One region of the Alteromonas sp. Mac1 genome, then DNA from elsewhere that is predicted to be linked to it. Evidence: predicted binding sites of a transcription regulator. Region 1 holds the regulator's gene; the other holds the start of a gene.

Evidence for each region. Region 1 encodes FNR, which switches genes on or off when oxygen is low (the NO sensors DNR and NnrR bind a similar motif). Its sites were predicted from a motif close to TTGATCTAGATCAA; they were not measured.
Region 2: the regulator FNR is predicted to act here: its motif matches at 5,510-5,523, upstream of AV939_RS14710 (DnaJ C-terminal domain-containing protein).

Annotation. Positions count from the first base shown of each region.
Region 1 covers NZ_CP013932.1:1,334,753-1,356,021, reverse strand. Annotated here, with positions in the region: gene uvrY (UvrY/SirA/GacA family response regulator transcription factor) at 1-627, shown strand, start outside; gene uvrC (excinuclease ABC subunit UvrC) at 634-2,451, shown strand; gene pgsA (CDP-diacylglycerol--glycerol-3-phosphate 3-phosphatidyltransferase) at 2,566-3,144, shown strand; tRNA gene AV939_RS05605 (tRNA-Gly) at 3,296-3,371, shown strand; tRNA gene AV939_RS05600 (tRNA-Cys) at 3,386-3,459, shown strand; tRNA gene AV939_RS05595 (tRNA-Leu) at 3,521-3,607, shown strand; gene AV939_RS05585 (DUF2589 domain-containing protein) at 4,004-4,954, opposite strand; gene AV939_RS05580 (hypothetical protein) at 4,956-5,633, opposite strand; gene AV939_RS05575 (DUF2589 domain-containing protein) at 5,698-6,828, opposite strand; gene AV939_RS05570 (tRNA-uridine aminocarboxypropyltransferase) at 7,139-7,846, shown strand; gene tpx (thiol peroxidase) at 7,912-8,406, shown strand; gene AV939_RS05560 (sulfurtransferase) at 8,484-9,308, shown strand; gene cobB (Sir2 family NAD+-dependent deacetylase) at 9,367-10,083, shown strand; gene AV939_RS05550 (LysE family translocator) at 10,186-10,890, shown strand; gene AV939_RS05545 (stress protein) at 11,029-11,790, shown strand; gene AV939_RS05540 (glucosaminidase domain-containing protein) at 11,783-12,574, shown strand; gene AV939_RS05535 (DUF2987 domain-containing protein) at 12,571-13,206, shown strand; gene AV939_RS05530 (patatin-like phospholipase family protein) at 13,198-14,199, opposite strand; gene ttcA (tRNA 2-thiocytidine(32) synthetase TtcA) at 14,200-15,141, opposite strand; gene uspE (universal stress protein UspE) at 15,332-16,255, opposite strand; gene fnr (fumarate/nitrate reduction transcriptional regulator Fnr) at 16,353-17,093, opposite strand; gene AV939_RS05510 (sulfite exporter TauE/SafE family protein) at 17,143-17,802, opposite strand; gene ccoS (cbb3-type cytochrome oxidase assembly protein CcoS) at 17,789-18,004, opposite strand; gene AV939_RS05500 (heavy metal translocating P-type ATPase) at 18,006-20,408, opposite strand; gene AV939_RS05495 (FixH family protein) at 20,408-20,887, opposite strand; gene ccoP (cytochrome-c oxidase, cbb3-type subunit III) at 21,025-21,269, opposite strand, start outside.
Region 2 covers NZ_CP013932.1:3,426,579-3,438,040, reverse strand. Annotated here, with positions in the region: gene AV939_RS14740 (hypothetical protein) at 1-204, opposite strand, end outside; gene AV939_RS14735 (hypothetical protein) at 580-888, shown strand; gene norR (nitric oxide reductase transcriptional regulator NorR) at 961-2,517, opposite strand; gene AV939_RS14725 (hypothetical protein) at 2,678-2,947, shown strand; gene AV939_RS14720 (NnrS family protein) at 2,947-4,152, shown strand; gene hmpA (NO-inducible flavohemoprotein) at 4,173-5,354, shown strand; gene AV939_RS14710 (DnaJ C-terminal domain-containing protein) at 5,587-6,549, shown strand; gene AV939_RS14705 (chaperone modulator CbpM) at 6,542-6,838, shown strand; gene AV939_RS14700 (LysR substrate-binding domain-containing protein) at 6,844-7,767, opposite strand; gene AV939_RS14695 (hypothetical protein) at 7,877-8,110, shown strand; gene AV939_RS14690 (DUF2798 domain-containing protein) at 8,103-8,552, opposite strand; gene AV939_RS14685 (MarR family transcriptional regulator) at 8,639-9,058, shown strand; gene AV939_RS14680 (YaeQ family protein) at 9,076-9,624, opposite strand; gene AV939_RS14675 (RecQ family ATP-dependent DNA helicase) at 9,788-11,462, opposite strand, start outside.

The DNA of each region.
Region 1 (21,269 bases):
GCAGATGACCATGATTTGGTCAGAAGAGGGATCCGCCGAATTCTGGAAGATGTCGTAGATTTTTCAATTATAGCTGAAGCTAAAAATGGCGAAGATGCCGTACAGCTGTGTCGAAAAAACGCCCCAGATGTGGTACTCATGGACGTGAATATGCCCGGCATTGGCGGGCTAGAAGCTACCAAGCGCATTGTGCGGATGTCAGAGAACACCCGCGTGATATGTTTATCTATGCATAAAGAAAGCCCAATTCCTATGCAGGTGATGAATGCAGGCGCATTTGGTTTTTTAACTAAAGACGCTGAGCCTGAAGAAGTTATTCGAGCCATTCATAAAGTGGTTGCTGGGCAAAAGTATATCGACAGTGAAGTTGCGAACAGCATTGCCATCGATAAGCTTTCCCCAAATTCAGACAACCCGTTCAATGATTTATCAGATAGAGAGTTAAGTATTGCGCTTCGCCTGACCAAGGGCAAACGTGTACCTGATATTGCTACTGAACTAAGCATTAACGCAAAAACCGTCAATACATACCGTTATCGTATGTTTGAAAAGTTAGGCGTAACCACTGATGTGGAATTAACCCACTTAGCGCTGCGCCACAAACTCATCGATTCGAATTTGCTTTAGGCTTGTATGTCTGCATTTGATTCCGCAGCGTTTCTCAAGAATTTAACTTCTCAGCCTGGCGTATACAGAATGTATAACGCCCAGGAAGAAGTGATTTATGTAGGTAAAGCAAAGAACCTTAAAAAACGTGTTTCCAGCTATTTTCGAATGAATGTCGATAATGCGAAAACACGCTCATTGGTAATGCAAATTGCCAATATGGATGTCACTGTTGTAAACAGCGAGACAGAAGCGTTTTTGCTAGAAAACAACTTCATTAAGAAGTACAAGCCGCGTTATAACGTGGTCATGCGTGACGATAAATCCTATCCCTTTATATTCCTATCTGATCACCAACACCCACGCCTGTCGTTTCACCGTGGTCCCCAAAAGAAAAAGGGGGAATACTTCGGTCCTTATCCTAGTGCGGGTGCAGTTCGGGAAAGTTTGCGTTCTATGCAGCGTATTTTTCCAGTACGTCAGTGTGAAGACAGTTACTATCGCGCAAGAAGTCGCCCCTGTTTGCAATACCAAATGCAACGCTGCAGTGCGCCTTGTGTTGAAGGTTACGTTAGCGACGAAGAATATAACGAGCAGATAGACCTCGCCAGGCTATTCCTTAAAGGTAAAAATCAACAAGTTATTGGTACCTTGGTGGATAAAATGGAAAAGGCCAGTGAAGCATTAAACTTTGAAGCGGCAGCCCGTTATCGCGACCAAATTAATACACTTCGCAAAGTACAAGAGCGCCAATGGGTAGCCGGTACGCAAGACGAAATGGATGTGTTTGGTTTTGCAGTAAAAGGCAATATGGCGTGTATACAGGTGATGTTTATCCGTGACAGCCAGCTTTTGGGCAGCAAAGCGTTTTTCCCTAAAGTACCGAATACGGCTGATGAGCAAGAAATTTTCGAATCCTTCTTATTGCAGTTTTATTTAGCGGGCAACAAACTTATACCTAAACAAATGGTATTTGCCAGTGCGTTGTCTGATGAAGAAGCCATTGCCGATTTACTTAGCGGTGAAGCTGGCTACCGTGTGAATTTCTTCAAAGGAGCACGTGAAGAGAAACGTCGCTACCTAGAGTTGGCGCAGGCCAACGCAGAAACTGCATTAGAAGCCCAGTACGGCGAACAAAAATCAGTGTTTGCCCGTTATCTTGATTTAGAAACGGCGCTTGAATTAGATGTACCATTGCAGCGTATGGAGTGTTTCGATATAAGCCATACCTCCGGCGAACAAACGGTGGCATCCTGCGTGGTGTTTAATCGTGAAGGGCCACTTAAAAGCGATTACCGTCGTTATAATATTGAAGGTATTACGCCTGGCGACGACTACGCTGCCATGGCACAAGCCCTTAAGCGTCGTTATAAATCGGTTAAAGAAGTACAAAAGATCCCAGATTTGCTGCTTATTGATGGCGGCAAAGGCCAGTTGTCTCAGGCCGAAACGTTTTTCGAAGATTGGCCTCATGATAAAAAGCCTATGTTATTAGGGGTGGCGAAAGGCACCACCCGTAAGCCAGGGTTAGAAACTATTATATTGGCCGATAGCCACGACACAGTGCCTATGGATAGCCACTCACCCGCATTGCATCTTATTCAGCATATTAGAGATGAATCTCACCGCTTTGCTATTACAGGGCATAGAAACCGCCGCCAAAAGGTTAAAACCACTTCAAGTTTAGAAACCATACCTGGGGTAGGGGCTAAACGTCGGCAAACATTGTTGAAATACATGGGCGGGCTGCAAGGGCTTAAAAAGGCCAGTAAGGACGAAATTGCCAGCGTACCAGGTATTAGCAAAGAGTTAGCTGACACCATATATGACCATCTTCATCTTTAATCTCATCCAATACGCGCATTAATACGTAAATTGCGGTAATCTGTTAAAAATTGAAGGCTTAAGAAAAGCCGCGCTAAACCTGCCTATGATAGGCGAAAATTTTGAGATGTATTTATGTGGACGGTTCCAAATTTAATTACTCTATTCAGAGTAATCCTTATTCCTGTGTTTGTTGGTGTTTATTTTCTTGATTGGCGTTGGGCCCACGAAGCTGGCGCATTTATTTTCTGGCTTGCGGCTATCACCGATTGGTTCGATGGTTACCTAGCCAGAAAACTTGAACAATCTACGCCTTTTGGTGCTTTCCTCGATCCTGTTGCCGATAAGCTCATTGTTGGGGCGGCACTATTAATGATTACCCACAGTTATGGCAGTTTATGGATAACCATTCCAGCCATTGCACTATTAGTGCGAGAAATCTACGTTTCAGCGCTTAGAGAGTGGATGGGACAAAATGGCGTAAGGGAAGCGGTAAAAGTGTCATTTATTGGCAAAGCAAAAACAACTGCACAAATGTTAGCCATTATTGGTTTATTGTCTGGGCTTGAGTCGTTTATGGGCATTCCACTTTATTGGGTAACCTTAGGACATATTTTACTTTATATCGCTGCAGTGCTGTCAATTTGGTCAATGATTATCTACTCACGTGCTGCGTGGCCACACCTAAGTGCGGGTTTAAAAGATAAGATTTGATCGTCTATTGAGCAATGTGAATAAAAATGTAGCAAACGATCACAAAAATGCATATTTCCTTGTTTTTCGTATTGACACTTTCAGCGTTACAGGTAGAATTCACCGCACATTTCGAGACGGCAACAACGAAACGAAATGTAAGACTTTAAATGCGGGAATAGCTCAGTTGGTAGAGCACGACCTTGCCAAGGTCGGGGTCGCGAGTTCGAATCTCGTTTCCCGCTCCAAAGTCTAGTATTACGGCGGAATGGCAGAATGGCTATGCAGCGGATTGCAAATCCGTGGATCTCGGTTCGACTCCGGGTTCCGCCTCCATAATGCTTTAATGCAAAACAGGTTTCTACGCCTGACACCCCAACCGAAAGGTTACCCCGATGCCCGGGTGGTGAAATTGGTAGACACAAGGGATTTAAAATCCCTCGTCAGTAATGACGTGCCGGTTCAAGTCCGGCCCCGGGCACCATTTATTTAAAGTTCAATTTCAAAACAATTTCAGCTTTTTCTTCCGTGCAGTTATCTGTATTACAAAACCTCGATAAATTATTTTGCACTGATATTAATGCGCTATTCTGTGTCTAAAATAGTATTTTCAGAAAAACCGAAACAGATTTATTTAGTTTAAGGGTGGCGTACAGGATTGCCTGCAAACGTTTTGGCCGCTTCGGCACTTTCCAACGCATTATGTAGCTCTGCCATGGCGGATATCGTTTCTTTAGATGCTTCTCTATTCATTGTTAGTTCTACTAAACAGTGAGGGCATTTTACTATCTTCTGAAAAAGCAGATCTTGTAGTGAAACCTTTATATTGTGGCCACAGGATTCTGTGGGACATGGTATGCCGGGTGCTGTATTTTGAGTATTAATCATGATTTAATATCCTAAAGTAAATTTTAATATTAGACGTTAATGGGCTTGATACGTTTATAAATCCGTTTGTTACTTCTTTGAGGGTAGGATGAAACGTAACTTTTATTTCTCCACTCGTGTTAGTGAGAACTTGCACTTTTTCTATAGAGCTACTTCCCACGATGTCTCCGCTGTCAACGGTGATTTTCTTGTCGAAAGCCTTTTCTAACTCTACTTTTTCATTTGGAACTAAGGTTACCGTTAATGGCACTAAACCAATATCATCACTTTCAGATGCGCTGTCATTAAACTCATCATTGTTTTTCACTAATGTTAACGATAGTGGAACCGCCTCCTTATCCATTAATAGCCTAGAAGTGTTCGACTTGATTTTTAAGTCATAAGCAATATGTCCTTCGACCCCTTGGCTAGATACATTCAGTAGTTGTAAAATTCCTGATGGTAAATCTGACGAAACGACATCCATTTTCACCTTCATGTTGGTATTAACTTTACTGTACTGCGTTGATTCAACAGACCGAGCGTCTACTTTAGACGATGAAGATTCATACGGCCCTAACATAGCTAACAACTTTTTATCATTTTTACTTTCATCCGCTTGCTCCCATGTTTTACTCGATACATCGACCCAACTTAGTATGTTAATGCCCATTTCGAATTGGGCTGAGTTGATGGTGTAATAGGGTATGGTGATCAAGGATATGATAGGTATTTCAACCCGCATTGTTTGAGCAGCTCCACCTTTTACATAATCATAGTAAAAGACAAATTTAACAGCTTCGCGTTTTCCATTCCTGTTTGCGAAGCAGTACTCATTCAAGAAATTTAGCGTTGTATTGTTTCCGTTAGCACTCGACTCAATAATCGAAGTTAATGGAAACTCGACTAATTTCTCAAAAGTGAAAAGATTCGACATAACAGTCTCTTCGGTATAATTGTCCATATTAGGTACCTGCTAAGAATATTTTTCGTTTTGAATTTTCGTCACCACCCTCAGCACCTACCTTATCTGCATATCCAGCTTTCATGCCGGCTACTTCTGCTTTCACATTGATTGAGCAGAGTATGTCATCGTTATATGAATTAAGGTCGCTGATAGTAAGTAACGCCTTTAGACCTGAATTAGATTCGTTTACTTCTAATAGTGGTTTCGACTCGCTAAAATCATGAACTAATTGCTGTAGCGATTTAATAAACTGTCGAATATCGTCAATTAACTTTTTGTTATTTTGAAATTTTAAAGAAGCAGGGGGGATTGTCTCATCACGCTTCCAAATTGATGAAATGAATGCTTTTAATGCATCAGCATCTTCAATTGGAAGTTGGTGATGTTGCAATGACGATTGAATAAACGTCTGTATCTCAGAATGAATCAATTCACTCAATTCTTTGCTCATACCATCACCGATTAGTGAATCTGTTTGTTCAAGCCCAAATTTAAGCTCGAAATCAAAGGATTTTATATTCGCTGTGGGTACATCAAAGTACTGAAGTAGTTCATGCTTACGATTCAATCCAACATAACTTTCGGCAATGTCTGCCGAACGAATATTAGCTTGGTTTTGAGCGTTGATCATATCTATCAATATCGAAGATAGAACAGATTCCAAAAGGTCCGACATAATTGCTCCCCCCTAGTAAGTAGGAATTTAAACTTAATTAACGTATCAATGTTTCACTGCATATTTATCCTTTAGCTTTGCCTTTTGAGCTCGTTTTTGTTCCTTGAGGTAGGGCATCCTCTACCTCAACGACAGGGTCAGTGTTTGTGACCACAGTGTATGTGTAATCAATGATCTCTTGCTCAGTCTTGTCAGAATTTGCGATAGGTACCATCGCTTCTATTTTCAGTTTTCCCTGAGAATCAACCGCGTTTTCTGACAATGTAACAAGGAATTGAACTACGCCTTTCCTGTTTGTATAACCTGTGACTGCATCTGCATCATTTGTCTCAGGACCTGTATCTCTGCGCCTAAATGCTTTAATCAAGTCCTTGGTAACATTTAGTCTTTTACCACTTACCAAGTTATTTACTTCAGCTTGTAATTCTTCCTGATCATTCCCCTTAATTAAGGTAATTGACTCGAAAGGGTTTTCACCGACGGGAGTAATGGTAACTTTACCTGATTTAACATTTCGCCCTTGTGTGTCGGTCATGGTGACTTGGATAGTCCCATTTGACGTTCTGTCAATATTCAGATTGGCAGGGGTAATTAATACCTGCTCATCGACTCCAACTGTTGTTGCACTACCTTGTAAGATATTAAGCACTGTTTGAAGGCCTGTAGGCATGCCTGATTGGCCACCTTTAACATTTACATTCATCGTATACTCAACCGAGTACTTTGACTCTTGTGCAGCTTTAGAATGCTGTTTTGATGAATAATTAGCTTCTGCCTTAACCTTAATACTGAAAGGGCCTATACCCAGTGATGCTTCTGCTGATGCATCAACTCCCAGTTCAGTGTCTGAGCTAGTTTCTTCAGTAGATGACGAACCAGCAGATATGTTTGCGATGAAATCAATCGTAAACTCTGAAACTTCAATACTAGGGATGGTTAAAATAACAAGTAAAGGAACCGTTAATGTGGCTTCTTGGCCGTTATTATTATAGGTAAATACGACGTTCACCGGCTTCTTTTCGTTTGTATCGGGGTCAATAGTCAAACAGACTTCATTTATAAATTCATAGGTGGTTTTCGCTGCCAGAGCTTGAGCTTTGATTATTGCGTCCATCGGCCCGCCTATAAGTGAACTAAAATCCAGTGCTTGAAGTGCATTGGTTGCGACGGTATTAGGGGTTACATCTATAGCCATTTCAATTCTCCAAAATTTTATTAAGGTTATGGAAAACTTGTACACAGCATTCGTTAAAATATTACAAATTCACAATAACCATAGATTCAATGAAATTCGCCAACCTTCCGTTAACCTTCCGTTTACATAACGCGCTGTTTTATGAATTGTTTTCGGGGAAGTTAATTATTCTAAAACTTTAGGAATTTTGTTTCGGAACGTAGAAAATGATGAAATGGCAATATGAGTTAAAGGGTTTTCGCGTTATAAGAGGCAACGCTAAGTCACGCTCTGTGCTACCATATCGTCCTAATCTGATTGAGTTTACTGCGTGCTTCCACATATTAATTCTATTTTAGCGCTTAGAACGTCTGAGCTTAAACGCGCCAAGCGAGCATTCAATGCCCGTGGTAGTAAAGTTATCCGTTGCGATATTTGTTTGTTGCCGGTAAATGCTTGTATTTGTGCCGATAAGCCTGAACCACAAGCATCCTGTGCGGTACTCTTCATCATGTATAAGGGCGAGTACTACAAGCCTACCAACACAGGAAGGTTAATTGCGGATGTAGTAGCAGAAAATTACGCGTTTGTATGGCACAGAACAGAGCCTGAAGCGGATTTACTGGCGTTGCTCAACAATCCTAAATACCAACCCATTATTATATTTCCCCACGAGTATGCTGAGCCAGCGCGCTGCATACCCAAGCCAGAACCTAAAACAAACAAAATTCCGTTGTTTATTTTTTTAGACGGTACGTGGCGTGAAGCACGAAAGATGTTTGGTAAAAGCCCGTACCTTGATAAGTTTCCGGTACTGGGTGTATCCCCTGAAATATCGTCCAATTACTTGTTGCGTGAATCTACACGAGAATTCCAGCATTGCACTGCAGAGGTGGGAATAAACGTGTTAGATTTGGCAGGTGAGGTTGAAGCGGCTACGGCGCTAGCTAAATACTTCAGTATTTTTCGACATCAATACTTAAAAGGGAAGCCCCATTTAAGTCACAAAATTGAATTTGCAAAGGCGCAAGTTAAGTAACCCTTGTCTTGCGTGCATTCGCGCTTAACTATAAGGTTAAGCAATCAAAACCCAAGGAGAAAAACATGGCAACAGTTACGTTTCAAGGTAATTCAGTTTCAACTGTAGGTTCGCTTCCAGAAGTTGGGCAGCAAGCCCCTGACTTCACGTTAGTTAAAGCGGATTTAGGTGAAGTAACCCTCGCTGATCTTAAGGGTAAACGCGTTATTCTTAACATCTTCCCTTCTGTGGATACAGGTACATGTGCAACGTCAGTGCGTAAATTCAATGAACAAGCCGCTGGTCTAGACAATACACAAGTTATTTGTGTATCTGCCGACTTACCATTTGCAGCTGGCCGCTTCTGTGGTGCTGAAGGTATTGAAAACGTTATTACCGGTTCTACTTTCCGTACAAGCTTTGGTGATGACTATGGTGTTGCGTTCACTTCAATGCCGCTAACTGGTCTGCTATCACGAACAGTAGTTGTGATTGATACCGACGGTAAGGTACTTTATACCGAGCAAGTGGCTGAAACCACTGAAGAACCAAACTACGATTCAGCAATGGCTGCTTTGTAATTAAGCGTGTAAAGCGTAAATAGCTCAAACCAGTAATGCCCACTGCGTTACGTGGGCATTTCAATGGAGAGGGTGATATGTCGATGTTAGTTAATGTTCAACAACTTGCCACGCAACTGCAAGATGAACCCATCATTTTAGTGCGTGCGGTTATGGATGACCCAGTTACCAAAACGCCTGATTCTCGTGATGCTATGGTGTTGCCAAACTCTGTGGATGTAGATTTAGACGGCGAGGGCAGTGATCACACCACTGGTTTCCCCCACAGTATGCCAACTGAATCTGACTTTGCTTTGTACTTAGGGCGACAAGGTTTGACTGAACGTTCGTCTGTCGTGGTTTACGATACCCGAGGCATGTACAGCGCTCCTCGTGTTTGGTGGATGCTTAAAGCCATGGGGCATGAGAACGTAAAATTGTTAAATGGTGGCCAAGTAGCCTGGGAAGATAAAAGTTTACCGGTATCAGAACAACGAATTCCCTCACATTTTAAGTATGAAAGTAATGCGCAGAGCAAATGGTTCGTCAATAGCTCAGCGGTTATTCAAGCGATTAATACCGATGCTCAACTGGTAGACGCCAGAAGTGAAGCTCGGTTTTATGGAAAAGTGGCAGAGCCTCGCCCTGGGGTTCGTTCTGGGCACATGCCCGGCGCTTACAATCTTCCATTCACAGCGCTGTTAGATAATGGCTTTTTCTTAAGCGTTGAAGAATTAAAAGGCGTTTTTGCCAACGCCGACATTGATTTGTCGAAGCCAATTATCTGTACCTGTGGCTCAGGGGTTACAGCGTGTATTATTGGCGTTGCTGCACTCATGTGTGGTGCAAGTGATGTTGCTATTTATGACGGTTCTTGGTCTGAATGGGGGGCAAATGCAACCTATCCAGTGGTGAAAGATTAACCTTCGTATAAGTTAAGGTAGTCGTGTTAAGTGTCTATATTTCAAAGGAATTGAGCTTATGAATACACCCCCTCGCGTTGTAATATTAACTGGTGCAGGAATTTCAGCTGAATCTGGATTAAAGACATTTCGGGATAACAACGGATTATGGGAAGAGCACAGTGTTGAAGACGTGGCAACGCCCGAAGCTTTTGCACGAAACCCTGAACTTGTATATCGATTTTACAATGAACGAAGGCTGCAACTCACCAACACTTTGGTTATGCCTAATGCAGCCCATAAAGCGCTAGCAACACTTGAACGCGCATTAAAAGGCCAACTTACGTTGGTTACACAAAACGTGGACGATTTGCATGAACGTGCGGGTAGTGAACGTATTCTTCATATGCATGGAAAATTACTGTCTAGCCGTTGTGTAACTACAAATAATACTTTTGAATGCAATACGGCATTTGATGGCCTGTCTGTTTGTGCTTGCTGTAATACTACAACCTTGCGACCAGACATTGTGTGGTTTGGTGAAATGCCCTTGTTTATGGATGAGATTTCCCAAGATATTGCTAATGCCGATATCTTTATAGCCATTGGAACCTCAGGTAATGTCTACCCTGCAGCTGGATTTGTGATTAATGCGAAGGATTCTGGTGCTAAGTGTATCGAATTGAACCTAGAGCCCAGTGCGAACAACTGGTTATTCGATGAATCTATTAGCGGTAGTGCCACTAAAATAGTCCCAGAGTTTGTCGCTCGGTTTATTAAAGAATATGATCTGTAAATAAACCGATGATTTAATAATAAAAACCGCTAAAGACTATTCACTAGCTTATAAGCTCACGTAAACTGAGCGCTTAAAAATACAGAGTAATAGAAAGAGCCCATGCCTTACCTTAATGAATTTTTGACCATTGCCCTAGTACACCTTGTTGCCGTGGCTAGCCCAGGCCCTGACTTTGCCGTAGTGGTTCGAAACAGTCTCGCTTACGGTCGCCGGATTGCTATTTATACCAGCATTGGAATTGGTCTCGCAATTTTGCTGCACGTTGGGTATTCATTAGTGGGGTTAAGTGTGGTTATTGCCACCACGCCATGGCTGTTTAAAACCTTTAGTTATCTTGCTGCAGGTTATCTTTTATATCTTGCATATGGCGCACTAAAAAGCGGGCCTAGCCAACCACCAGTAGAAGGTGAGGCTGAGGTAAGTAACAATGTAGATAATAAAGTAGATAATTCTGATAAAAACAGGCTCGCTAACACCAAGGCAGCTAATAACATAAAAGCTAGCCCACAAATTTCTGCTCAAAAAGCACTTTGGATTGGCTTTTTGACGAATGGTTTAAACCCTAAGGCGACCTTGTTCTTCTTATCACTTTTCACCGCTATTATTGATATCGACACGCCTTTTTCAATCAAACTTGGCTATGGCATTTATTTAGCTATCGCAACAGGGCTTTGGTTTTGTTTTTTATCCTACTTACTGAGTACCAGTAAAATTGCTCAACTTATTGGTAAAAAAGGGTATTGGCTCGACCGCGCGATGGGTGTTTTATTGGTTGGTTTGGCCGCAAAATTAGTTTTGGGCTAGTATTTTCCTAAGAGCTCGATTTTTCAAAACTAATCACTAGGCATTACATTTAATCAACTAATGCGTGGTTATTGGGGTTAACCGCCATATTTATGTATAATGCGGCGGTTAAATTCGATAGCAGCAGTAGAGGAACGTGTGGCAGATAATAAAATGCCTTTTAAAGATAACCAGCCATCAAGCAAGCTAGAAAGAACACTTTCAAAGCAGTACGATTTCGATATTAAATCGTTGTTTTCCCGCGCTAATGGTTTGGTGAAAGCAAATTTTTCAAGCCTATTCCAAGCATCATTGGTTTTATTTCTTACGTTTGTCGCACTTGGGTTTGTTGCTCAGAAGTTCATCATTTTTAATGACGATGGCACCTTTGTTTTTGAACACCAATCGTTAATTGAAATTGTCGCTATTTTCATTGTTGCGCCGCTTATTGGCGGGTTGTACATGATGGGGGTAAGCCATGCCAGAGGTCAAAAGACCACGGTATTTTCTATTTTCAGCTACGTGTCTTTAATATTCGCATTAGCGCTTACACAGCTTGTGAATGGCATAGTGGTACAAATTGGCTTGGTATTGTTATTCGCCCCAGGTGTTTATTTATGGATGGCGACCTCATTTTCACTGATGCTAGTTGCCGATAAATCGTTAACGCCGCTACGCGCTATTATCTTATCGTGCCGTGTATTTAATGCATACTGGGCACCATTAACCGGTGTTTTTGCTGTCTTCATTATATTATTTATCACGGTTCCGTTAACGTTAGGCTTGTCTCTTGTATGGGTTCTACCCCTGTATTTCAGCATGCTAGGTTTGTTGTATGAAGAGATGATTGGTGAAGAGGGCGAACACACACCAAGCCACACTGTTCAAAATAAAACGAATGAGTCGAGTTTCGATGCATAAACGGGAAACCCTAAAAATTGTTTTAATTACTATTGCTGTACTAGCAGTCATAGTCATTAACGCGCTGATACTAACCAAGCGCGAACCCGATATTTTAGACATTCCTGAAACACCTGAAGCGACTAAGCCTGTTCCCGATTTTTCTGCTTATACCGACGTTAAAGAAAAGAAAACGGCCTTTTTTGATTATTTACGCCCTGAAGTTGAAAAACAAAATGCGTATTTACTTACCCTTAGACACTACATACAAACCTTGTATCGTAAGGCTTTAAACGAAGAGCCGCTAACCGATGATGATATTAGCCGCCTCGAATGGCTACAAACAGAATACCGGGTAAAGGCGGAACAACCACTAACATCTCGCTTGCTTGCATTGCTACATAAAATTGATATTTTGCCTGCTGAACTAGTGCTGGTCCAAGCCGCGAATGAATCAGCATGGGGCACCAGTCGTTTTGCCAGAAAAGGCTATAACTTCTTTGGCATTTGGTGCTTTGTGAAAGGCTGTGGCTTTGTACCAGGTAAACGAAATGCCGGCGCAACGCACGAGGTTGCCAAGTTTTCTAGCCTTTCTCGTGCTACCTACACTTATATGCGCAATCTTAATAGGCACGATGCCTACACCGATTTACGAGAAATTAGAGAGCGATTGAGGGCAAATCAAATCCCCATTACTGGCGTAGCCCTGGCAGAGGGGTTAATGAACTACTCTGAGCGTGGCGCGGCCTATGTAGACGAATTACAAACCATGATCCGGTTTAACCAGGAGTTCTTAACTGAATGAAACGTATAGCTAGCGCGCTGATTGGCGCCTTACTCACCACAAGTGTTGCTGCCGAAATGGTGAACGTAGAATACAGCCGTTTTTATAGTCATGTGAAAAAACTGGATAACGAAGATACTCAAGCATTGCAGTTCGCTTTTGGATTTTTGCGTGTTGGTGAAGGGCGCTTATGTGAAATCAACAATGCGGAAATAGTGACGGACAAACAAACTATTCCATTAGTAGTTAGCGATGAGTATCGATTTACTGTACCTACCGAAAAAGCATTAAAATTAGCAAATGCATACGTGCGAATAGATTTATCAGAAGCGGCTAATGTGTGTGATATGTCGGTGCAACTAGAAACAAAAAGCAGCTATCTAACCGCCAGTTATACAAAAGAAGAGCTGAATTTTATTTATGGCCAATATGAGGCTTTTTTTAATGAAATGGGCAGCTTTTTATCGTTCTTAATGCCAACGGTGAAAGGGTTGATGTTGCAATTTGATGATAAAAATCTGGATTATATTACCCCAGAAGGCCTGCACATTAATAACGGCATACTCCACTTAGAACAAAGTGAAATTAACGAAAATAAAGGGCTCACCTTACCGAGAGCCCCACTTCGTGTTACCGCGATGGCATCAAGCTAATAGCTGATACTTAATTTGCTCAGCAATGCGGGTGATAGTTTGTTCACCCTTTTCACATAGCTCTTGTGCACGGTGAAATTCCATAATACCCACGTCGGTTAGTTGGGGTTCGATAAGAATATCTGGCGGATCGCCCGCCAAACGTGAACGTGTCACCCTCGCTTGTAGTATCTCAAGCGAACTACTCATCACACTTAAAATTCCTGGAGGGTTGCCTCTAGGGACTTTATTTGGCGGCGGCGAAATCGTTTCTTCTATGGCTTCAATAGCGTCGCTAGCAATACCTTCGTTTTGCTCGCTATGTTTACTATCGGTTTCACTCTCTTCTTTTTCTTTACTATCAGGTGAGAACCACTGCTTAAGCACGTTTTGGCTTTTAGTGAAGAAGTCTTCAGTTTTTCTTTGATTCTCTTCGTGATCTAGTCGTAATTTCTCAAGCCTAAGGGGCCTGAAATCAGCATTGAGGTTCACGGCAATAACAAAATCGGCACCAAGCTGGCGACAAAGGTTAACAGGCACCGGATTAACTACCGCACCATCTACTAACCAACGATCGCCATGGGCTACAGGGGCAAATAGTGCAGGAATAGCACACGAAGCTTGAATGGTATTGCCAATCTCGCCGGAACTAAACACTACCTCACGACCTGTGTACAAATCGGTAGCCACTGAAGCAAACGGCTTTTCCATTGCTTCGTAGGTTGGAACACAAAATTCGCTGGCAAGTTTATCAAACACTTTTTGCCCGCTGGCAATGCCGCCTCTACGTAAACCAACGCCCATCAGAGCAAGCACCTGCCAATCTGACAAAGAACAAGACCACTCTTTAAGGCCTTCTAATTTGCCACTGGCATAGGCAGCACCAACATAGGCACCAATAGAGCAACCTGCCACCACGTCAATTTTAATACCCAGCTTTTCTAATGCTTGAATAATACCAATGTGGGTCCAACCTCTTGCGGCACCCGCACCTAATGCTAGACCAATTTTCATTTAGTTTGATTCCATCAAATTGATAACTTGAACCGTGTCGTCAGTAGGATCACTGGGTGACTCGAAGCTGGGCGGATCGAAACCAATATCACCATCTTCCACTGGACCGTTCAGTGTAGAGATGCCTTTAAAGTCGTGCAATCTCTTGTCGACCAAATGTGACGGCGCTACATTTTGAAGCGCACTGAACATTGACTCAATACGCCCAGGGAAACGGCGATCCCAATCTTGTAGCATGGCCTTTACGTTCTGACGCTGCAAATTCTCTTGAGACCCGCACAAGTTGCAAGGAATAATAGGAAATTCTACGGCATCAGAATAACGCTGAATGTCTTTTTCAGTGCAATAAGCAAGGGGCCTGATCACAATGTGCTCACCATTATCGCTAACCAGCTTTGGTGGCATTGATTTAAGCTTACCGCCATGGAACATGTTTAAAAAGAACGTTTCTAGCATGTCGTCACGGTGATGGCCAAGGGCAATTTTAGTTGCACCTAACTTTTTGGCCGTGCTGTATAAAATACCGCGACGTAATCGAGAACAAAGTGAGCACGTGGTTTTACCTTCAGGCACTTTATCCATAACAATAGAGTAGGTGTCTTCTTCTACAATTTTGTACTCTACGCCTACACTTTCAAGGTATTCAGGAAGGACGTGCTCTGGAAATCCTGGCTGCTTTTGATCAAGGTTAACCGCAATAATGTCAAAATTAATTGGCGCAATGCGCTTTAAAAACATGAGAATATCAAGCATAGCGTAACTGTCTTTGCCGCCAGACAAGCACACCATTACTTTATCGTTGTTTTCAATCATGCCGAAATCAGCAATCGCTTTGCCTACATTTCGACGAAGTCGTTTTTGTAGCTTGTTAAAGCTGTATTTTTGTTTGTTTTGAGACGCGGTTAACGGAGCGTCCGCACGGTTTGTGCCTGCACTGGTCATATCAATAGCTTGGTTACTGCGAAAAAAGCTATTATACAGTAATGAAATAAAATTGAATGTGCGAGGTTAAGATTTTTTGTATCTTGTTGGCACTCGCTGCTAACAAATGCGGCTATAACCCGATAGTGGTTAAGGCTATAAAGCTGCGCTAGCAAACCGCGCCAACAGGCTGTGTTCGAACGTGTTAGAACTAGCGTGAAAGGGGCGAAATAAAACCGTCTGGTTTTATTGCCAGTACATCACACACCAGTTCATCTATAACATGTTCAGCAGTGTTACCTATAAGGGCTGCAGAAATACCTACTCGGCCAACCGTACCTATTATCACGAGTTCTGCATCTATATCTTTGGCTATTCTTGGAATGACTTTTTCAGGCAGACCTTCTTTCACGTAACAGCGCTCGCTATCAATAGCATACTTTTCGCTGTGTTTGTTCATCTCAAGTTCGTGATGGTGCTTTACGGCGTTGTTGTACGAATCAGGGTCGAACTCAGGAACTTCAATAGCGATATTAAGCGGTGTAGCAGGGTAGCTATTTACCAGATTTACGTTGCCACTGAGTAACGCGGCATAATCGTTAGCAATAACGGTGATTTTGTCGTTAAGTAGCGCATGTTCGTCATCTTCACTACCTACATTTACCGCGGCAATAATTTCACCATTGTCAGGCCATTCATGATCTTTAACTAATAATACGGGGGAGGGGCATTTTCTAAGTAGGTGCCAGTCTGTTGGAGTGAAAATAACAGAAGCTAAATCGTCATGGCGTTTGGTTGCTTTAACAACCAAGTCTATATTGTTATCTATTACGTAATGCACCACAGCTTCAAAGGCGCGGTTGTTCCATTCAACAACAATATCGGTTTTTTCAAACCCTAAATCACTAAGGGTTTTACGTAACCAACCCGCATGTTCTTTGGTAACCGCATCGCGCATTGCTTCGCGATCATCAGGGCTGAGCATGGTAGTCATATCATAAGATAAATCGTAAACCACCAGCATAGCGGTGACAGAAGCCCCTGTCTTTTTGGCAAGTTCGTATGCACGGCTAAGCGCAGGTTGAGTATCACTATCGGCTTCAATGACCGCTAAAATACGTTCATACTTAATCATAACCCCTCCAAACATTTTTAGAATTTTGGTTGCTACAATTTAAGTGTAATACCTATTTGCTATTACGTAACTTGTTTTAGATCAAAAGCTTTAAAGATTAGCTATTACAGGCAATATTAGGTGCAACCACAGACGTTAAACGTTGCGACATCTCATCAAAATCTAAAATAGTAATGAGTTTACCGTCCACCTGAATAATATTTTCTTTTTGAAAACGGCTTAGTAGGCGGCTAATGGTTTCAATAGTTAAACCAAGGTAGTTTCCAATTTCATTTCGCGTCATCGTAAGGTGAAATTCTTTGTTTGAAAATCCACGCTCTTCGAAACGTTGAGAAAGCTGTGAGAGGAAATACAATAAACGTTCTTCTGCTGAGCGCTTGTTAAGCAACATCATGAGATCATGATCTTGTTTAATTTCTGCACTCATAAAACTCATTATTTGATGTCTTAACTTGGGGAATTGAACTGACATCTCATCTAACGTTTCGTAGGGCAATTCGCACACCATCGCAGTTTCTAATGCCTGAGCATAACTTTGATGCTTGTTTTCCCGTAAGGCGTCAAAGCCGATAATATCGCCAGGAAAGTGAAAACCTGTAATCTGCTCTTCACCATCTGAATTGGTGACGAAAGACTTAAAAGAGCCTGTGCGGACTGCGTAAAGAGAGTTAAATGTATCTCCTGACTTTACCAGTAAGTCGCTCTTGTGGAGAGGTTTCTTTCGCTCAATAATATCATCTAAAGATTCAATTTCAGTCTTGTTTAGCGCAACGGGCAAACACAAATGGCTGAAACTGCAATTTTGACAATGAATTGAGAATTGGCTTCCTTTGCTCATAGGTTAAAACTATAAATAGTGTCGACTTACTATAATCTTACTCTTTTGTTTATGAAATTGCTGCATAAATTAAAAAGAGCGCGTAAATAGCCAATATTCCTGAAAAGCATTGCCTTACCACGGGGTGCCTAAAACCGGCTATAAGGTACTGACTACCTGCGCTTGCTGCTAGCAAGGTGGGCAGGGTACCTAATCCAAAAAATAGCATAATAGCTGCGCCATCAACGGCCGAACCTGAAGCTAACGACCATGTCAGTGTTGAATAAACTAATCCGCAGGGAAGCCAGCCCCATATAAAACCGTAAGGCAGCGCATAGGCTGGACTTTTGAACGGAAGAAAGCGTTTAGATAGGGGCTGAATGGCTTTAAATAATCCGCGTCCCATTGCTTCAATGTAATTTAAGCCCTGCCACCACTTACCCAAGTAACAGGCTAAAAGCAGCAGCATAATGCCACTAATCAAAGACAAAACAGGTTTAGCAATAGGTACAAATTCGGTGGCCATTTGGCCAACAGCGCCTGTAATAGCGCCGGCTAGGGTGTAGCTGATTATACGACCAAAATTATAAGCAAGAGTGTAAGGCAAAGCGGCTTCATTACTTGGTGTTACTGTACGAAGTGCAGCAACAATGCCGCCGCACATGCCTACGCAATGCACACCGCCCGCAATACCAATGAAAAAGGCAGAGAATATATTAATCTCTGTCATCAGTTTCTTTGCGTTGTTGCAACTGCTTACGTTGCTCGGCTAGTTTCTTTTCATCACCTGACAAATCATCATCAAACAAAATGCTATAGCCCTGTCGGTCGAGATCTTCAAACTGGTTAGTTTTCACTGCCCAGAAAAAGATAACCAGCGCCAACGCAACAATGATGATAGCGATGGGAATTAATACGTAAATGATGCTCATATTATTTACTTAATAACCTAGTTGAATTGGTGACCACAATAATACTACTGAGCGACATGCCAACCACGGCCATCCAGGGAGAGAGTAACCCCGATACCGCAAAGGGGAGAATAATAATATTGTAACCTACCGACCATGCGATGTTTTGCTGAATTTTACGCTTTGCTTGTTGGGCCACTGAAAATAAGGTGGGTACCGACAGCAGGCTGTCTCCTAGCAAAATAACATCGGCAGCTGTTTTCGCTACATCGGTGGCATTTCCTACGGCAACTGCCACATCAGCGCTAGCAAGAACAGGGGCATCATTTATACCGTCGCCCATCATCATGACTTTGCGACCTTGCTTTTGCAAAGTATGCACTTGAGAATACTTTTGCTCTGGCGACAAGCCACCTTTTGCTATGTTAATCGGTAAGCCTGCAGTAAGTGTATCAACGTTTGTCTGAGTATCGCCACTTAGTACCACGAGTTGATGTTCATCCAATGCGGTGAGCGTGGCTAAGGCATCTTGACGCAAACTATCATTTACGCAGAACGCGGCCATTAATACACCATCAGCACACAAAAACACGTTTGCCGGTATATCTACTTTTGAGGTAGTTGATAAGTTACAAAATACGGCTGAGCCCATAGTAAAAACTACATTGTTTATCTCACCACTAATGCCGCCACCAGGTGTAACGATAAATCCGTTAATATTATTAGTTGGGGTTTTATTGTGTGACTCAACAGCTTCGTTATCAAAGGCACGAGCAATAGGGTGTTCAGAACGAGACTCTAACAAAGCGGTAAGCGCCATTACCTGCACCGGATCTACGCCTTTAGCAAACCAGCGCTGTTGTAGTGAGAACTTACCTTCTGTCAGTGTGCCGGTTTTATCAAGAGCGATGGTATCAATATCGGTAAGCTGCTCTAACGCGTCAGCACGCTTTAATAAAATGCCCTGACGATTCAGCTTAGCCATAGCGCAAGTTAACGCTGAAGGTGTGGCTAAGCCTAGCGCACAGGGGCAGGTTGCCACTAGTACAGAGATGGTGATCCAAAAAGCGTCTACACTACCAGCAAAAGTCCAATAACCATAGGTAAGTGCAGATATAAGCAGCACCGAGAACACAAAATAACGAGAAAAGTTATCGGCAATTTGAGCCGCTTTTGGCTTGCTTGCCATCGCGCTAGCTTGCAAGCGTACTATTTGATTGACCAAAGCATGCTTTAAGCTTTGAGTCACTTTAACCGTTAATGTGCCATCTTGATTTACCGTACCGCCATATACTAAATGGCTGGCCGATTTGCTAACCGGGTTAAATTCTCCAGTTAACATAGATTCATCAACCGCGGCAGTGCCATCTAGCACAATACCATCCACAGGAATGGTCTCACCGGGTTTTACTAGTACCACATCATTAGGCACTAAAAGCTTCGCCAAACACTGAGCAATGCTGCCGTCACTTTCAATTTTTGATGCAGAGACAGGAATATACTGCATCATGTTAGCCGAAATTTGCGCCGCTCGGTGCCTGCTTCTATGTTCCAAAAACCGGCTTAAAAGCAGTAAAAAGATAAACATGCAGATAGATTCAAAATACACTTCACCTTGCTCTAGCAAGGTCGAACGTAAACCCGCAAAGTAGGTACCAAATACAGCAAGGGTTACAGGCACGTCCATATTTACGGTTCTTGCGCTTATGGCCTTTAAAGCACCTAAATAGAACGCGCTACCTGAATAGACGACAACGGGTGTGGTAAGGGTAAGTGCTACCCAATAGAAGTATTGACGGGTTTCTTGTTCAATGGCACCAAACCAATCGAAGTAAAGCCCGGCCATTAACATCATCACCTGCATGGTCATAATGCCGGCTAAACCTAACTTTTTAATAAACGACTTTTGCTCACGTTTATAGCTAGCTTCATGTTCATCGGGGTGAAACGGTGAACCAACATACCCTATGCGTTTTAATGTGGTGAGTATTTGGCTAAGTTTAATAACACTGGGTTCCCAGGTTATTAATGCGCGGCGCTCTTGAACATTTACGGCTACTTGGGCAATGCCTGCAACTTTAGACAGTTGTTTTTCAATCAACCAACCACACGCGGCACAAGTAATGCCTTCAAGGGTTAGCTGTATTTGTTTGTGTTGGCCTTCATCGAAAACAAACTCTTCTTGAAGAGCTGGGTCGTCATAAACGTTGAGCGCAGATAGGCTTTCTAAAATACCGTCGTCAGATTTTTGCGCCGGCTCAGTACGAAACTGATAGTAGTCTTCCAAGCCATTATCAACGATGGCTTGCGCAACGGCTTGGCAACCAGGGCAGCATAGCTGCCTAGTTTCACCTAATATTACTGCTTCGTATTTGTGTGTTGCATCGTTAGGTAACGCGCAATGGAAACAAAGATTCTCGCTCATTACGGGTTAAACTTGATGGCGCCAGAGTAGGGAAGTTGAAGCGTATTTTGTACTTTCCAACTATCATCAACAGGAGAAAGCGAGACCTGCCATTTACCCGTTAGGTCTTTTTCAACAAAGCCGCGGTAAATACCATTCGCATCACGACTTAATAATACACTCGCATCACGTTCTTCCATGGTTACATGGTAAAAATTCAGTTTAAGAGCGTTTCCTTCTGCTGGAATACCAGAATGAAACTTTACAGAGATACTGCCATCGGTAATGGTTAAGTCTGTTGTAATATTTTTGCGTTTTGCGATGGCTTCTTTATCTAGCCGTGCATTGATGGCTTTACCTTCTTTGTAGTAATCGTCTACCACTAAGCTATCTTCAGTTGAAATAGCCAGTTTCAATAACACGCCACCCATTACTAATGTAATTAAGGGAACGGCAATAAGGAACCAGGGCCAGAATTGTTTATACCAAGGTGTATTCATTAATTATTTCAACTCGTTTACTACAGGAAAACCGGCGCGATAGGAAAGATATGGCATCCAGTTGAATAAGGTTATTTTCTCATAAAAAAAGCCCCGTGATAACGAGGCTTTTTAGCATTATTGTTGGTTATACGAATTTAGTCGTTAGAAAGACTATAAACGTACGATGCAACAACGTGGATTTTGTCATCACCCAAAGTTTTCTTGAATGAAGGCATAACACCATTTCGGCCGTAGGTTAACGTTTCAGTAACCGCACGATGGCTTCCGCCATATAACCAAATGTTGTCAGTCAGGTTAGGCGCACCAAGTGCTTGGTTACCTTTACCGTCCATACCATGACAAGCAGCACATGCAGCAAAGCGAACTTTACCTGCATCAG
Region 2 (11,462 bases), 2.1 Mb from region 1:
GGCTTGCTGAACACGAGGAAGGTGAACTTCACGTTTAGACGTACTGGTTCCCAGCTCTATAACCAGAGTTTCTGGCTCACTCATATAGGCAACATAGCCATTGCTTTTATTGGCAGCATAGTGATTATCTGTATGTGTAACTGCGCTTACCCAGGTAGGAAATACCAAGATTATTGCGCAACAACCTAGCATTAACGGTTTCATGTTCATTCCTTAAAGTAGGGTGGAAAAGACCAATCCTTCTTGTCGCGACATCAACCTGCGCCTTTAAAGCGATTGGTGTTGGAATGAGTATTGTCGGATACCAAGAAAAAGAACTTACGGAAACTTAACGGTTTGAAAATACTTCATGAAGTCAAACTTACGGGGTGGGAAAGTATAAATTATTCAATTGGTTGAAAGATTTGAGTGAGTTTGGAATATATTGAGTTGAGTTCTGTTTTACGCAGCTAAAAGGTATGTTAAGAATATTCTGCAGTGAGTTTTTTGCTTTGATTAGCTCTGCTTTCTTGGTATTCGTCTAGGTTTTCGTTTAAGTTTAGCGCCTGTGAACGCTAATCCTTAAGATGGACACCATAGATGAAAAAGCTTTCTAAAGTGCAAATTAAACAACAAGCACTTGTCCTTGATGTTGCCAATATGCTTGAAGAGCAAGGGCGCGCTGAAATTCCTGGCATGGTGCAATGCTGGTTTGATATGAAATATGAGCTTTTCCCAAGCTCTTTATTGCTGCGCTTTCAGTTTGAAAATGAGCAAGCCCTAGCAGCTTCAGAGCCGGAATTATTAAAATGGCGAAAGCGGTTAAGTGCCGCTATGGTAAAAAAAGGGGTTATTTTAAAAGATATGCGAAGGCACTTAGTATTTACTGTAGAAGGGCCGGAAGCATAATTTGTAGAGGCAGCGTTCATTATGTATAAAGTGCTCTAACTCTGAAGGGTTGAACGGGTAATTCATGATGCCTTATATCGTCTTTTTTACTTCGATGCCTAAGCGCTTAGCAAGACGTACTAGATTGGCCCGATCTAGCGAAAGTACTCGTGCTGTTGCGGCCCAGTTATAATCATGCTGTTTTAACTGCTCGCTTATAACCGCAAATTGCAATGACTCGACCGCCTGTTTTAAAGGTTGATTGGTAATAGTATGAATAGTGTTTTTAGCGCTAACTAGCATGGTTGCGTTTGGTTGCGGCGTTAAGTCGCAATGTTCACTTGTAATAGTCACTATTGGGTTTTGCCATTGGCTTTGTTTAGCTTTCAGTGCGCTGCGGCTAATCACATGTTCAAGTTCGCGAACATTACCCGGCCAATTGTACTGGTTCAGCAATAGGTTTGCCTCTGCACTCAGTTTTAATTGCTTAATACCTAATTTACGTGCTGTTTGCTCAATAAAGTAACCAGCAAGCAAAGTCACGTCCTGCTCGCGCTTGTTAAGTGCTGGCACGGTAATAGGGTAAACACTTAAGCGATGATATAAGTCAGCCCTGAACCGGCCCTGTGCCACTTCGTTTTTTAAGTCACGGTTGGTGGCGGCTACTACGCGCACGTCTACATATTTTGGGGTATCTTCACCTACTGTTTGAATTTCACCGCTTTGCAATACGCGTAATAATTTACTTTGCATTGCCAGCGGTAATTCACCTATTTCGTCTAAGAATAATGTGCCACCATCAGCTAACTGAAATTTTCCTTGGCGCGCATTTTGTGCGCCAGTAAAAGCCCCTTTTGCGTGTCCAAAAAACTCACTTTCTGCCAGGTTTTCGGGAAGTGAGGCGCAATTTAAATGGATAAGTGGCTGATCTTTGCGGGCAGAATTCATATGTATATTTCGTGCTACTAATTCTTTACCTACGCCAGTCTCACCCAAAACCAATACGCTAAAATTAGATGCAGCAACGAGTTTTATTTCGTTTTTAAGTGTTTGCATTACCCCGCTTTGGCCAATAATTTCGCCGCCATCGCGAGTTAACGTATCGCGTGTTAGTTCTTGCACAAGTGCATGCGAATGCTGAGCGTTTTGCTTGTAATGGGCAAGTTCTAAGGCCGTTTTAAAATGTGCACTGCACAATGTTTGCAAGGTATTGAGTGTATCTGCACTAATGTTGCTAAAGGCATTTGCATCAAGGCTGTCGAACGTAAGTACACCAAGTAACGCGCTTTTATCGTAAAGGGGTAAACCTAAACAAGCATGCACAGGAATATCGCCGGTTTTGGCCAACAGCAGTCCGTCGTACGGATCGGGTAAGGGACAGTCGTGTGCAAACTGTAATGCGTGGTTTGCACTGCAAATAGCTTGTAGGCGAGGGTGCTCAGATATTGTAAAGCGCCGACCTAGGCTGTCGGGCATAAGGCCCTTAATAGCAAGAGGCTTAAGTTGATCTCTTTGTAGGGCAAGCAGTGCACTAGCATCACTTGGTATTACACGCTCAACCGTTGCCAATAACTGGTCGAAACTGTGCTCGTGCAGAGTGCTTTGAGCTAGTTCTAGCGCGACTTGGGTGAGATTGAATTGTTGGCTCATGTCAAAATGACCTTTACGTGTGTTTATGATTCAAATTAGAGTAGGTCATAAAGACATATTATGTAAAGTTAATATATTTAACGTATTGATAAATAGTCATTTAATTTAGTGGCACAGTATGTGTAATAGCTAAGTAACGTTAACGGTTACTGAGGTGGTTATGAACACTCTGACAATAAGTAATGCCAGCAGAAATTCTGAGTTAGGCTCTTTTTTTCATTCGCTCTTGTTTGCAGCTAATACCATATTGGGGCTTAGCTTCGCTTTTATCATTGTGAGTATTTTAATTAGCTATCCGTATGCAGAGTACTTTTCGATGCATGCACAGTTATTAGCCCATATTAGTACTATCGTGATGGCAGCTATTTTAAAGGTGAGCTATGTGATGCGCTGTGTTGCTCAGCATGGTTTAGGGCTGGAAGTTCGTTGATGCATTCACGTTCGACTATCCATCAAATCACGACATGGCCGCTGTGGATGCGTGCGTTTAGACCTGGTTTTTTAGCCGGAGGCTTGCTTGCATTTTTGTCGATAGGGTATTGGCTACTTATTTTAACAGGTTATGTGACTTGGCAGTTAACAATGCCTGCAACAATCTGGCACGCCCATGAAATGCTATTTGGCTTTACCGGTGTTGTAGTTGTGGGGTTTTTACTTACTGCTGCACAAACATGGACGGGCGCTCCTAGTATTAATGGCAAGGCGCTTATGGTGCTTACTTTTATATGGGTTAGTGCCCGTTTAGCTTTTTTTATTGTATTACCTAATTTTGCCAGTGCTAATTTATTGGCTGTTGTTGTGCTGCAACTAGCATGGTGGTTAGGCGCAATCGGTGTGCTGGCTAATATGCTTCTAAAAGCGAGAAGTAAAAATAACTATCAGTTTTTAGCCATTCTGAGCGTGCTGTGCGCACTTAATATACTCTACTTAATTCTGGTTTTAATTAACAACATTCAGCTCGCACTGGCGGTGGTAGATACTGCGGTACTCGTTATTAGTTTACTTATTGGCGTGGTGACAGGAAGAGTGCTTCCCTTTTTCACCGCTAAGGGATTAGCGCTGAGCGAGCAAGTGCGCACGCCTAACATTGATAAAGCACTGCTTTATTTATCAATGTTAGGAATCACTTTGTTTTTTATCAGCAAGTTTTTTTTAGATTCAATTAGCCCTGCGTTAATTGTGTTAGTCGTTGCTTCGCTTCACTTAATTAGAGCCGGTATTTGGTGGAATAAAAAAGTGCTGAAAGTACCTTTGTTGTGGTCTTTGCACTTTTCTTACCTTGCGCTAGGTGTTGGCTTATTACTGATAGCATTGAGCTTTTACACAAGTGTCATATCTTTTAAAGACGCGTTGCATCTCATCACTATTGGTGCAGTAGGAATGATGATTTTAGCCATGATGACCCGAGTATCGCTTGGTCACACGGGACGCGCGCTCATCATTCCTAATTACATGTCCATTGCTTTTGTTCTTGTGCTGGTGGCAGGCATTACTCGCTCAATTCTACCTTATTTTATTGGCCCATACTTCGCTTGGCGGGTTAGCGCTTTGCTGTGGTTAGCGGCTTTCTTATTATTTTTAATTCACTGCACACCTATATTAACGCGATGTCGCGTCGATGGGCGCAGTGGTTAGTTTACCAACAGGAATACATTATGTTATCTGATAAAACTATTGAGATTGTTAAAAGTACCGTTCCATTATTAGCGCAAGCAGGTACGGTGGTTACCGATCATTTCTATAAGCGTATGTTTAGCCAGCATCCTGAGCTCAGGAATATTTTTAATATGACGAATCAAGAGAGTGGACGCCAACAATTCGCGCTGTTTAACGCATTAGCCGCATACGCTCAAAATATTGATAATTTATCGGTATTAAAAGAGGCATTAGCACGCATTAATCATAAACACACCAGTTTAAATATTTTACCTGAGCACTATCCGATTGTAGGCGCACATCTAATTGGCACTCTTAAAGAGCTAATTCCTGAGCAGTTTACCCCAGACGTAGAATACGCATGGCGTGAAGCTTATGCTCTGCTTGCTGAAATATGCATAACCGAAGAAGCTGCATTGTATGAGCATAGTAAAAACACTATTGGTGGCTGGGCAGGTACGCGTCAATTTGAAATAACTAATAAGCAGCTCGAATCTGAATTTGTAACAAGTTTTACACTTACGCCCGTAGATGGCAAAGCAGTTGTTGCTCATAAATCAGGTCAATATTTGGGTATTAAAGTTCAGCCTGAGAGCGCTGAATACGAAGAAATTCGTCAGTATTCAATTTCACAAAAAACCAATGGTGAAAACTACCGCATTAGCGTTAAGAAAGAGCTAATGCCAAAGCCTGGCATGGTGTCAAATCATCTACACTCACTAGCTCAAGGTGACATAGTTGAACTCTACCCGCCTGCGGGAGATTTCTTTTTACGCACTAGTGCTAACCCTGTGGTGCTTATTTCAGCAGGTGTTGGGCAAACGCCAATGGTAGCGATGCTCGAAACATTATTAAGCGATAATACCAACCAAGACATTGTTTATTTACATGCATGCGAGAATACAAAGCAGCACTCATTTTCAAATTATTTAAATGAATTAAGTGCAGTGTATAGCCGTTTGCAAACTATGACGTGGTTTAATCAAAGTAGTGGCGGTGTAGATTTTACAGGGCAAATGGATTTAACCGCAGTACAAGCACAGTTACCGATTAAAAATGGCGATTTCTATTTATGTGGGCCTGCAGGATTTATGGCATTTGTGAAAAAGCAGTTGTTAGAGTTAGGAGTTGAAAACGAGCATATACATTACGAAATTTTCGGTCCTCATCAAGATTTATAACCAAACAAAGTATAGCTGGGGCGTACAGCATTATTGATTGGCGCCCCATTTCAGGTAAGTTATTACGCAGACTTTCGATGCGTAAGCGCTATTGTTGAGCTTAATCTGACCTTCTTATGCTAAAAAGTACGTTTAATTTGCAGTCGCAATGATATTTGATCAGTATCAAACGATGCATTGTCGGCATCCGCTATATTATTAATTCTATAGTCATTACGCTGAGCACCATTGCATGGAATTTAAAGATTATTATCAGGTTCTTGGTGTCGAAGAAGATGCTGATTTAAAAGCAATAAAAAAAGCATATCGAAAGCTTGCGTTAAAGCTGCACCCAGATATGCAACCTGAAAAGAATTCTGATGATGAATTCAAAGAATTAGTCGAAGCTTATGAGGTGCTTAAAGATCCACAACGCAGAGCTGAATACGATGAATTGAAAAAATATGGCACTGCTTCGCACGACAATTTTCAACCCCCTCCTGGCTGGCAAAGTAGTAATGATTCTAATAGCGCTCACTCCGGTGGTGACTTTTCCGACTTTTTTAATTCAGTATTTGGTGGTGGAGGCTTCGACCAAAGGCAGCGTAGCCATCAGCCAGACGATTTTTCAGGATTTAATAGTCAGGGTCAAGACGCCGAAATTGAAGTTCCCGTATTTCTTGAGGACCTTTTTTCAGAAGCGCCAAAAACGATTCAATTTTCGATGCCATCATTAGAAGATGGAAACGTTAAACACGTCAATAAAACCCTAAAAGTTAAAATACCTAGCGGCGTGGTTGACGGAGAGCGGATCAGGCTAAAAGGCCAAGGCGGCAAAGGGCTGGGGAAGGGGAGAAGCGGCGATCTTTATTTGCACATTCGCCTAGTGCCTCATCCACTGTTTGATGTAGAAGGGCACAATCTCGTACTCACAGTGCCTATATTGCCTTGGGAAGCCGTACTTGGATGTAAAGTTGAAGTACCTACCTTGGCAGGAAAGATTAACCTGAATATAAAGCCAAATAGTCAAACGGGTCATAAATTACGAGTTAAGGGTAAAGGGCTTAAAATGAAAACTGGCCTTGGTGATATGATTGCTGTTTTAAAAATCGTTACTCCAGATAAAACGACCGACGAAGACAAGGCTTTGTGGCAACAACTAGCGCAATTAGCGCACGATGATCCTCGTTCAAAATGGAGTCAAAAAGATGTCTGAAACCTTGCTCATTATTTCCTTTGAAGAACTTTGCCACATTGAACAGCTAAGCAAAGACATGATTATTGAAGTTATCGATTATGGTATTGCTGAGCCCGTTTCAGGCGACAATACGCGTAACTGGGTATTCGATACCAATAGTGTACGGTGGGTGAAAAAAGCTATAACACTATATTCCCAATTAGAATTGGATTGGATAGCGGTCGCGATGATTGTCGAGTTGCTGAAACAAAAAGAAAAACTGACAGAAGAGAACGAAAATCTTCAGCGCCGGCTAATGCGCTTTTAACCCTATTATTGCAGTTGAAGTGCTTCGTGGTTTGCCATTTTCTTTCTAAGCCATTCGCAAAAATGTGCGATACGTTGCTGCTTCGGCGAGTTTTTAAGATAAACAAAGTGAGATTTCCAGCGTACAGGATGTGGAATATCAACGGGCACCACCAATTGCCCCGATTTTAAATACTGACCTATCATAACATCAGAGGCTAACATGACGCCTTGACCTGCCAGCGCTGCGCTAAGGGCCAGATCGCTAGAAGACACCACTGTTTTTCTCAACACTTTATTCGATAGATTTATTTTATTGTGTTCGAAGTATGACTCCCAACTTGCTTTCTCTTCTCCAGCAAGTGCTAGCAGGCGCGTGCCTAGCATATCTTCAACAGAATGCAGTTGCTTTTGAGTTTGAAAGGCAGGCGAACAAGCAGGTACGACGCCATTTTCACCAAATTTTCGCGTAATAAGGCCGTCATCCTGAGATGCGGTGGTTGAGGTATAAAAACGAATGGCTACGTCGATATCGCCTTTATGTAAACTTTCAATGCGATTAGATGCTTGAATATTGATATTAATATTGGGGAACTCATTAAAAAACTCGAATAAATTAGGCATAAGCCACAATGAACAAAAAGCTTGAGTAGATGTAACTGTTAAGCTTCCCTCTAAAGGCTCTTCGTGTATTTGGTTCATACCATTAACGATTTCGCTAAATCCTTTTTCACACGATGCATAAAGTGTTCTGCCAGGGCCAGTTAAAATCATCTTTCGTGATTGCCTACGAAATAAGCTTACGCCTAGATTGGTTTCTAGTTGTCTCATCTGTTGGCTAACTGCCGCTTGTGAAATATATAACTCTTCTGCTGCCTTGCTATAACTCTCATGTCTTGCGGCTACTTCAAAACAAAGCAGGTTATTTAGCCATCGTAATCGCTTATCCATTATTTTCCATCATATAAGTTCAGCTTATTTTATAAGTTAGATTTAATCGTTGGTTTAGTAAAGAGCTAATCGCGACACTAGCTACACTAAATGACAAGGAGCTAGTGGCGTGAATACGAAAAAAAGTGGGGCGGTTTCATATTTAATAGCAATAAAAGATAAGCTTGCAGGCAGTTTTGACTACGCGAAAAAACGAGATTCTTTACAAGGTGATAATATTGCTAACGTTGAAAGCGCTGACAGTAATGGAACAGATGATACTTGTGAGAACAGCGCTTCAAAGGGCATGCTATCTAACATGGGAGATAAGCTGTGCTTATCAAAGTGGAGTGCTTTTAAGTAGCCGAGGAAAAATGCGCTTCTAATCTTGGCTTAATTACCAAACTCATCAAACACGCCATTGCTATGCCAATAGGTAAAGCGGCAAGTAAGCTTAGCGATGCCTCTTTTACAAATAGCTCAAGCGACGGAAAGCCTTGGTTATTAAACGTTGTGATCAGCGCTAGAACCGACTCCATAATAAAGGCCATGGTCAAACCGTGAATTACATTGCGCTGCAACACTGAAAGAGAGGAAAAAATACGCTGAACGAGTTTGTTAACGAAATAAAAAGTTACGCCGCCGAAGGGGAGCATTATTAAGAATGCGAACGTAAACGCACTTAACCACGTTGGAATGAATGCTTGTTCTGGTAGAATACTCACAGATGTCATTATGGCTGTTAGTAATCCAATCAGTAGCATAGCTACCGGCAGCAGAATTAAGATTTTCTTTATATGGTTCATGATGACCACGCTCACTCTATTAGTTGACAATGTCAACCTTAATGAAAAAAGTTGACAATGTCAACTAAATGGGTTCTGTTCGTACTATGAAATTCAATGATGCCTTGTTCAATCTTCTCAATACTATTCGTAATACGATCTTATCTGAGATAAAAAATACCCCTTTAGCATTGGCGCCAATGCAGTTGAAGTCGTTAAAAATCATTAGTCAAATAGATGCTTGTACAGGGCAAAAGCTGACAGACTTTTTGGGTAGAGATAAGGCTCAGATAAATAGATTAATTAAGGAATTGGTGGAAAACGACTTAGTGCGTAAAGTACAAAGTGAAGAAGATAAACGTAGCCAAATTCTATCGCTAACGGAAAGTGGAAAACGCGCACTTGAGATATTCGTAGAAATAGAAGAGCGCGTTTTTTTTGACATGCTTAAAGATGTTAGCGATGAAGAAAAAGAGATATTTAAGAAACTAGTACTTACATTCAAACATAATTTAGATGAAAGGTGAGTTAACTCACCTTATTGTTATAAATGCTTTTCAATTTCCACTTCTATACATTCGCTATTGCCCGCGCTTTCGATAGTTAGCCAGATTTGACCATCTTGCACCGTTACTTGCATTTGCATCGAACGGTCTACGGCATTAGCCAGAGTGGTAGATAAGCTCTCAGGCAAGGTAAACACCGATAAGTTCTTTCTGGTACGCAAGCTGTTCTGTTCTTTCTTCCACCAAGCATCGAAGCTGTTATCTGCGTAAGCATAAATCATCATCTGCTGGCTTTGATTGCAGCCTTTTTTAATACGTTGTTCAGATGGTTGCCCCAACTCAATCCACAGTTCTATTACGTCGCTGAAGTCCTTTTGCCAAATGTCTGGCACTTCATCATCAGATAGGCCTTTTGTAAACTGTAATTGTTCGTGAGCATTTACAATAAAGGCCACGATGCGAAGCATCATGCGTGCATCATTTTCAGAAGGGTGACGAGCAATAGTGAGATTGTGCTCATTGTAGTAATTACGGTCCATATCAGTTATTGATATGTCCGCTTTAAAAATGGTTGCTTTAAGGGCCATGGTAATCCTGAGTATTATGCCAAGTGCGTTATGTAATGCTTAACGCTAGTTTTATTTTTATCTTAATATTCATTTGGCGTTTTTGTACAAGTATAAAATTTCTTGCACTGCCTTTTTACAGCACTTATTTACTGCGCTTATTTATTGCATATGGTAACAGGTATTAAAGCCTTGTGCCCTCATCTAAAATTTCAGTAACTACGGCTTTCACATCCCCATACCTGCAAAACTCACAACTTCCAAACCCTGGAACTTGCCTTACTTTTAAACGAGTAAATAAAGGCATAGTCATCGCGGTTAAAAAACGGCAATAGATAGATTCAGTAATGGTTTCGTTAAACTTACCTTTAAGGTGAGCATTAAGCGCTGCCATCGACTCGGCTACTTGGGTTTTATTTGGTAAGGGAATAGGTGTTGAGTAGTCTAGTTTGGCCACTTTACCATTGCACACACTGCAATGGCCGCATTCTTTTGGCGCCTGTTGGTCATCAAAATAGGCCGATAAGTTATAGTTTAAACAGCTATTAAGCTCGAAGAACCGTACCAGAGCAGCAATACGTTTTACTTCTTTAAGCTCATTTTCAGCAAAATACCGGGCTAGGCTTTCGGCCAAGCTTTCTGATAGATCATCTGCTAACAGTGCTTGTTGATTCACCTCGTACACATCGGTGATTAAACGCGAGGCGAGTTCGATATGATTATGTTCGTGTAAATATTCTAACGCCGTCACCACTCTTGAACGCTCGGCACCGTAATGCTCAAAAATACTGTCGAAATTCACTACGCCCCATACTTTTTTCATATCGGTATGGGTGAAAACGGCGTTTAGGAAATCGCTTCGTTCTTTACCAAATAAGTTGAGAATATCGGCTTTTTCGGTATTAAAGCGGTATTTGAATTCAGCAAAATAGGCGTATAACGGACGGATAACTTTGGCTAGTTCCAACTGTACTAACAGCGTTTTAAGGGGTAGCTGACGAATATTACTTAACGTCGATAAGCTATTAATTTGTGTTTCCCATTGATACATACCTTTGTCCGATGCACTGTTTGCAGTACTGCTTGAAGCGCCAGAGCCTTGCTCTGGCGCTTGACTGGCAATGTCCTTAATTACCCGCTCAATAGCGGATTTGTCTGGCGTATCGCCATAAACAAAATTTTCAATAGTCACCAGACCATCAAGATTAGCCAATACAGTACAATTCGCGTTTTGTCCGTCGCGCCCACCACGGCCAATTTCTTGGCTGTAGTTCTCTATAGACTTAGGTAAATCGTAATGCACAACAAAACGAATGTCAGATTTATCAATGCCCATGCCAAACGCAATGGTGGCCACTACCACTTGTAGCTTGTTCGCCATGAAATCTTGTTGAATGTTCTGGCGCACATCACTGTCTAGCCCCGCGTGATATGCACTTGCTGCACAGCCGTTTTGTTGTAAATAGCGGGCCACTTGTTCAGCGGTTTGTTGCAGTGTTACATATACAATGCCTGCGCCTTTCTGGCGCTTAAGTTCATCTAATAGCGCTTGGTTTTTATTTGCTTCTACCACCGGCAGCACATTCAAATTAAGGTTTGGGCGGTAGAAACCGGTTTGGACAATATTCTCGGGCGCAATATCAAACCGGCGTGCCATATCGAGTTTCACTTTTTTAGTGGCCGTTGCGGTTAGCAGCAGCACTAAAGGGATATTTAATTCTTGTTGATAGGCTGGCAGTTTCAAATAATCAGGGCGAAAGTTGTGCCCCCACTCAGAGATACAATGCGCTTCGTCGATAACCAACATTGAAACCGCAACAGACTCTATAAACTGCCTGAAACGTTCGTTCTTAAAACGT